Regions from separate parts of the Limnohabitans sp. Hippo4 genome, predicted to be linked through region 2. Evidence: predicted binding sites of a transcription regulator. Region 2 holds the regulator's gene; the other holds the start of a gene.

Region 1 (3,416 bases), on a different contig from region 2:
CTCGGACAGCTTTAAGTTTTGGCGGGCAAATTGCCGCGAACAGGGCTCGTCATCTGTCCTTGAAAGTCAGTCCAGCATTCACGTGTGAAGTCGTAAAGCTTGCAGGCCTTGGCTGTTTTGAAATACCAGCTCCAAGAGAAGGGCTGAACAATGATGCGACCTGGCAGCATTTCTTCCAGCTTAGCTTGCGCTTGCTTCAAGCGGTAAAGCGGAATGCTCATGTCCACGTGGTGCGCGGTGTGCTCCATGATGTGGTGAACCATGTTGCCAATTTTCATGGGGAAGGTGAGGTGCACGGTGGTGGACACAAAGGGTTGTGCTTTGGTCCAAGCCGATTTTTCGTTGTGCCAAGACACACGCACATGGGTGTGGTGAACATAGACCACAAAACCAATCATGGTGTTCCAGAACAAGAAAGGCACCAGCACGCCCATCAGCAATGTGAGCCAGACGGACTGGCCTGTGGCGCCTGCTGCATAGGCCATCACACCGACCCACAAGACACCAAACACGGTGACCAACAAACTGTCCTTGAAGAAAATAGGACGGCGTGTGGGCATGTGTGTTTTGTTGGGGAAAAATTCACGCTTCCACCAAATTTCAATCAGGTAGTACAGACCGGGCGCCCATCCACTGCGATAAAGGTATTGCAGCAAACGATCTATGGGGCCGAGTGCTGCAAACTCTTCGGCTGTGAGGGGCGTCCAGACAAAGTCAACGCCCTTCAAGTTGGTGTAACCGTGGTGCACCACGTTGTGACCGGTGTCCCACAAGCTGTAGGGCGTGAGCGAGTACAAGAATGCGTAACGGCCAATCCATTTGTTCAACTCGCGGTGGGGCGTGAGGCTTTGGTGGCATGCGTCATGGCCAATGATGAAGAGGCGGCCAATGACAAAACCAGCCGCCAAGCCGCAGAGCAACTTAAGCCATACAGACTCAAGCGCAACCGTGCCTGCGATCAGCCCAACAAACAGAGCCGTGTCAATCAACAACAGCACGAACGCGCGCAAGGTAGAGCGCTCAGACAAAGGCAACAGCCATTGGCGGATGACTTTGCGGTGCGGCATTTCTTGATCCAGAGGGATCGGGGCGTTTTCAGGTGTGGTTTGTGTAGTCATAAACAGGGCGCAGCAGCAGTGCTGGTTGGCCATCAAATCGAATACCCCGAGTCTAAACCGAGAGACTTTTCCTGTGACTGACATGGGTCAATGAGTCACTGAACGTCGGGCCCAAGCCACACCCAGGCTCAGGCGCCAAATAATGTGAGGAAATCTCTAGCAAGAATGTGCGCATTAGGCGCTTTTCGCTATGTACTCTGTGAGCAAGTCTGCGAAAAATTCTCGATTCACCTATGATCAGCTCTCCATTTGATTTCCCTAATTTGAGGCGAAAAGCCCTTTTTTGACATGACTGCACGCAATACGACCGTCGTTGCCGACGCCAACGCCCCCGCCATTACCCAACTGCTGGCCGAATTTGTGGCCAACCACCCCTCCAAGGGCTGGTCGGACGCGGTTGAAGCCCAAGCCCACCGCACCTTTGCCAACTGGGCGGGCTGTGCTGTGGGTCCAAGCACCCATGAAACCATTGAAGCCGCCTTGGGCGCCGTGAAAGAGTTGGCCCCTTCTGCGCAAGCCTCCGTCTTGGGCCGCAGCGATCGCGTTGACATGGCCAATGCCGCTTTGCTCAATGGCATCAGCTCGCACACCTTTGACTTTGATGACACGCACCTGAAAACCATCATTCACCCCGCCGGTCCTGTGGCTTCTGCCATCTTGGCTTTGGGTGAGCATTTGGGCTCTACCGGCCGTCAATTGATCGACGCCTTGGTGATTGGTGTGGAAGTGTCTTGCCGAGTGGGCAATGCGGTGTACCCCAACCACTACGACCGCGGTTGGCACATCACGGGTTCGACCGGCATGTTGGGCAGTGCGGCTGCCTGCTCTCGTTTGCTCGGCCTGAATGCCAAACAAACGCAAATGGCTTTGGGCATTGCCGCGTCACAACCTGTGGGCCTGCGTGAACAATTTGGCACCATGACCAAGCCTTTCCACCCCGGTGGTGCAGCCAAAGTGGGCCTGATGTCTGCTTTGATGGCCAAGCACGGTTACACCGCATCACCCCGCGCTTTGGAAGCACCGCGCGGTTTGATGCAAGTGTTCTCTGACAAAACCGATTGGAAAGAAGTCACGGAGAACCTGGGCAAGTCTTGGGAAATTGAACTCAACACGTACAAGCCATTTGCTTGCGGCATCGTGATTCACCCCGCCATCGACGCGTGCGTGCAATTGCGTGAGAAGCACAACTTGAAGCCCGAACAAGTGGCCAAAGTGACTTTGAAGGCGCACCCCTTGGTGCAAGAACTCACGGGAAAGAAAACACCGACCGATGGCTTGTTGGCCAAGTTCAGTGTCTTTCATTCATGCGCCGTGGCATTGATCTACGGCCGCGCCGGCGAACACGAGTACGCCGACGACGTGGTGCGCTCACCGCTGGTGATTGGCGTGCGCGACAAAGTGGAATTGATTGTGGACCGCAGCATCCACGAAGCTTCTGTCGATGTGACCTTGGAAACCACCGACGGCCAAAAGCACCACATCTACATTGAGCGCGCCATTGGCAGTTTGGAAAAGCCCATGAGCAACGAGCAACTCAAGGCCAAGTTTGTCGATCAAAGCACGCCTATTTTGGGCGCCGCCAAAACGGAAGAGGCTTGGAACTTGTGCATGAGCTTGGCGGCGCAAAAAGATTTGAAAGCCTTGCTCAAGAGCATGACGCAGTAAGTTGGCAAAACCCCCATCCCGAAGGTGCAAACCTCGGGATTTTTTCATCAAACGGAGACTCACATGAACCGCAAATTTGTTTTGAAAAACGTCTTGGCATTGGGCATGGTCATGGTTGGCCTCAGCAGTGCAGTGGCACAAACCACGCAGGCTTATCCCGTCAACCGAGTGACCTTGGTGACGCACTCTAGCCCTGGTGGTGGCTCCGATGTGTTTTTGCGTGACTTGGCCAAGTACATCTCGCCCATCATGAAAACAAATTTGGCGGTAGAAAACATTCGCGGCGGCAGTGGTGCCAAAGCGGTGGCGCATGTGGCCAAAGGGCCAACAGATGGCTCGATGTTTTATGGCACAACGCCCACTTACATTCAAACCACGCTGTTGTCTAAGCCTTCTGTGGGCTATGACGGCTTAGACCCGATGCTGATCGTCTTCATTGACCCTGAGGTTATTTTCACGCGCGCCGATTCACCCTTCAAGTCATTGCAAGATGTGATGGCGCATGCCAAAGCCAATCCAGGAAAATCACGTTGGGGCGCTTCAAATCCAGCGTCACTAGAGCGCATTGGCATGGAAAAATTGGCGCGAGCTGCAGGCGTCAAAGTGCCCATCGTTAGCCATGAAGGCGGCGGC
Region 2 (3,416 bases):
CTGTGACACCGTGATGGACAAGGTGGGATATCCGCGGGGCTTGGTGAAATATTCCACCCAACATGCGATGCAAAACAAGTGGACTTCGTCGCAAACCTTGAAGCACATCTTCAGGCCTCGGGTGCTCATTTATACAGGTATTTTGTTGTTGGTCGTGGCCTTGTTGTTTGGCAGTTTGCTGACGCGAAAGTCCTTCAAAGTGGATGTGGTTCGCGACAGGGCAACATTGGCGCGGATCGTCAGCGGCGGCAACATTGAAAATGTGTACCGTTTGCAGATCATGAATGCCGCTGAAAAACGCCAACATTTCAAAGTGACGGCTGAGGGCATGTATGAACTGAAAGTGCTCACAGACTCCGAAGATTTGACGGTGGAGTCCACCCAATCACGTTGGGTTTCAGTTCGACTTCAAGTTCCTTATGATTCCGCCGTGCCTGGTTCATACCCTGTGCGATTTACCATTGAAGCTTCGGATGACAACGAAACAGGCCATACGCTGCTTGAAGAGAAGTCTGTCTTTTTAATTCCGCGATAAGCTTCATCCGACTCACACATCAAGAAACGAGCGCTTCATGAATACAAACACTTTGACGCATTCAAATGTGAGCCAAGCCAAGCCTTGGTGGTCGTTTGGCATGGTCTGGATGATCATTGCTGGCCCAGCTGTGGTGGTGGTGGCGGCTTTTGCGACGCTTTACTTGGCGATCACCATTCCCGACCCGGTCCTGCCAACTGAGGCACTGAACCCACGCAATGCCATTGAAAATCAAGAAAAATTAGACGCTGCCATGGCCCCTGCGCTGCAAGCTCGAAACCACGCAGCAACGGGCGTCGTTCCAGCCTCGAAAAAATAACAAAACTGGAGACAAACATGCTGGCTCAAAGACTGATGTGGATTGTGTGGCCCGCCTTTTTGGTGGCAGGCTTGCTAGAGTTGGTGGTGTTTGGCATGTTTGACCCCGAGGACATGCATTGGTTCGGTCAGCAAATGACCCTGTCAAGGCAAGGCGTGTACACCGTGTCATTTTTTGTGTTTTGGGCATTGGCCATGGTGTCGAGTAGCCTCACCACGCTGTTGTCCATGTCACCCTTCGAGGTCAATCGATGTCCTGTGCCGGTGGACAAACGCCCCCCCAATTGCACGCAAGGTGCAGAGGGCGACAAGGGTTGCTGCTAAGTCTTTGAACTGTGCCTCAATGGCATTGAGGTTGCGTATTCACCATGCGCTGTAGCGCCTCGGTGTCCAAAATTTTCACGTGGCGTTGTTTCACTTCGACAATGCCATCCTCGACAAATTTGGAGAAAGTGCGGCTGACTGTTTCAAGTTTGAGACCCAAGTAACTGCCAATTTCTTCGCGGGTCATGCGCAGAACCAATTCTGACTGTGAAAAACCGCGTGAGTGCAAGCGCTGCACCAAGTTCAACAAAAAGGCCGCCAAACGTTCCTCGGCACGCATGCTGCCCAACAACAGCATGACGCCATGTTCGCGCACGATTTCTCGGCTCATTATTTTGTGGACATGGTGTTGCAAGGCGGTTACCTCGCGGGAAATTTCTTCAATGCGATCAAAGGGCATGACGCAAACTTCGGCATCTTCTAAGGCCACTACATCGCAGCTGTGACGGTCGTTCACGATGCCATCTAGGCCAATGATTTCGCCAGCCATTTGAAAGCCGGTCACTTGGTCTCGGCCGTCTTCGGACGCCAAGCAAGTTTTGAAAAAACCTGTGCGAATGGCATACAGGGAGGTGAACTTTTCTCCATTGCTGAACAAGGTGCTGCCACGTTTGATTTTGCGGCGAGTGGCCACCACCTCATCTAGCTTTTGAAGGTCGTTGTCAGACAGGCCCATTGGCATGCAGAGTTCGCGTAAGTTGCAGTTGGAACATGCGACTTTGATAATTTCTGGTTTCATAGCGTTCTCGGTTCTGAAAAATGACATTGCGACAAGTCAAGGCCTTAGCTTATACCTACTTGATGCGATTGACGCATCTCAAGCTTTCATTAAACTTTTTTAAGGGGCCCAAGTACGCTTAATTTGATTTAAGTCAAGTTTTGGCGCTCCTTGAAAAGGCACATTAGCTAAAGCCTATAAATATGCCAGCCTTGGGAACTTCCGCATGTCCTTTTTGACGCCTGAATTGCTGACACGCTTTGACGTGCCAGGCCCCCGCTATACGTCCTACCCCACAGCAGACAGGTTTGTGGAAGCATTTTCCCAGCAGGATTTGCGTCAGGCGCTGGATTTGCGCAATCAAGGTCTGGGACAAAAAAACAGGCCTTTGTCGATCTATGTGCACATTCCATTTTGTGAGTCGCTTTGCTACTACTGTGCTTGCAACAAAATCATCACCAAGCACCACGAAAAAGCCGAACCCTACTTGCGCTATTTGGCCAAGGAAGTTGAGCTGTACACCTCGTCCATTGGCATAGGTCAGTCGGTCAGCCAGTTGCACCTGGGTGGCGGCACGCCCACTTTTTTGAGCAATGATGAGTTGCGCGAATTGATGTCTGTGCTCAAGCGCAGTTTCAACTTTGTTGCAGGCGGCGAATATTCGGTGGAAGTCGATCCCCGCACGGTGAATGACGAGCGCTTGGCTTTGCTGCTTGAATTGGGCTTTAACCGCTTGAGCTTTGGCGTTCAAGACTTTGACCCCGAGGTGCAAAAAGCAGTACACCGAATCCAACCTGCAGTCCAAGTTTTTGCGTTGGTGGCCTCTGCACGCAAGATGGGGTTTGAGTCGGTCAATGTCGATTTGATTTATGGATTGCCCAAGCAAACGCCTGAATCTTTTGACCGCACTTTGAAGCAAGTGAATGAGCTGCGTCCGGACCGTATTGCCTTGTACGCCTATGCCCATTTGCCAGAGCGTTTCAAACCGCAGCGCCGAATTTTGGCCGCTGAATTGCCAGTGGCTTCCAGCAAAATTGCCATGCTGTCACGGTCCATGGATGCGCTCATGAATGCGGGGTATGTGTATGTAGGCATGGACCACTTTGCTTTGCCAAGCGATGCCTTGGCCGTGGCCAAGCGCCAAGGCCGTTTGCACCGAAACTTCCAAGGCTACAGTACCCAGCCCGATTGCGATTTGATCGGCCTTGGCGTATCGGCCATTGGCCGCATGGGCGGTACCTACAGCCAAAACGCAAAGACCATGGAAGAGTATGTCGACATGCTCGACAACGGCCAATTGCCCATCGTCAAGGGTTTGGCTTTGTCGCGAGATGATCTGATCCGCCGTGCCTGGATCATGGCTATCATGTGTCAGGGCCATGTTCAGTACGATGCCTTCAACGAAGCTTGGCTGATCGATGCCAAAAAATACTTTGCCAGTGAATTGAGCCAACTTGAAAGCTTGCAGACGCAAGGTTTGGTAGAGTTGTCGGATGGCGGATTGCAAGTCACACCCATGGG

The links. The regulator FNR, encoded in region 2, switches genes on or off when oxygen is low (the NO sensors DNR and NnrR bind a similar motif). The targets are predictions, from matches to a motif close to TTGATNNNNATCAA.
Region 1: B9Z46_RS11760 (fatty acid desaturase) is a predicted target of FNR. The motif match lies at 1,196-1,209, and genes of this name have one in related genera.

Annotation. Positions count from the first base shown of each region.
Region 1 is NZ_NESE01000004.1:160,920-164,335, forward strand. It holds gene B9Z46_RS11760 (fatty acid desaturase) at 12-1,118, opposite strand; gene B9Z46_RS11765 (MmgE/PrpD family protein) at 1,407-2,783, shown strand; gene B9Z46_RS11770 (tripartite tricarboxylate transporter substrate binding protein) at 2,847-3,416, shown strand, end outside.
Region 2 is NZ_NESE01000002.1:510,076-513,491, forward strand. It holds gene ccoG (cytochrome c oxidase accessory protein CcoG) at 1-535, shown strand, start outside; gene B9Z46_RS07890 (nitrogen fixation protein FixH) at 573-854, shown strand; gene B9Z46_RS07895 (hypothetical protein) at 872-1,177, shown strand; gene fnr (fumarate/nitrate reduction transcriptional regulator Fnr) at 1,194-1,916, opposite strand; gene hemN (oxygen-independent coproporphyrinogen III oxidase) at 2,122-3,416, shown strand, end outside.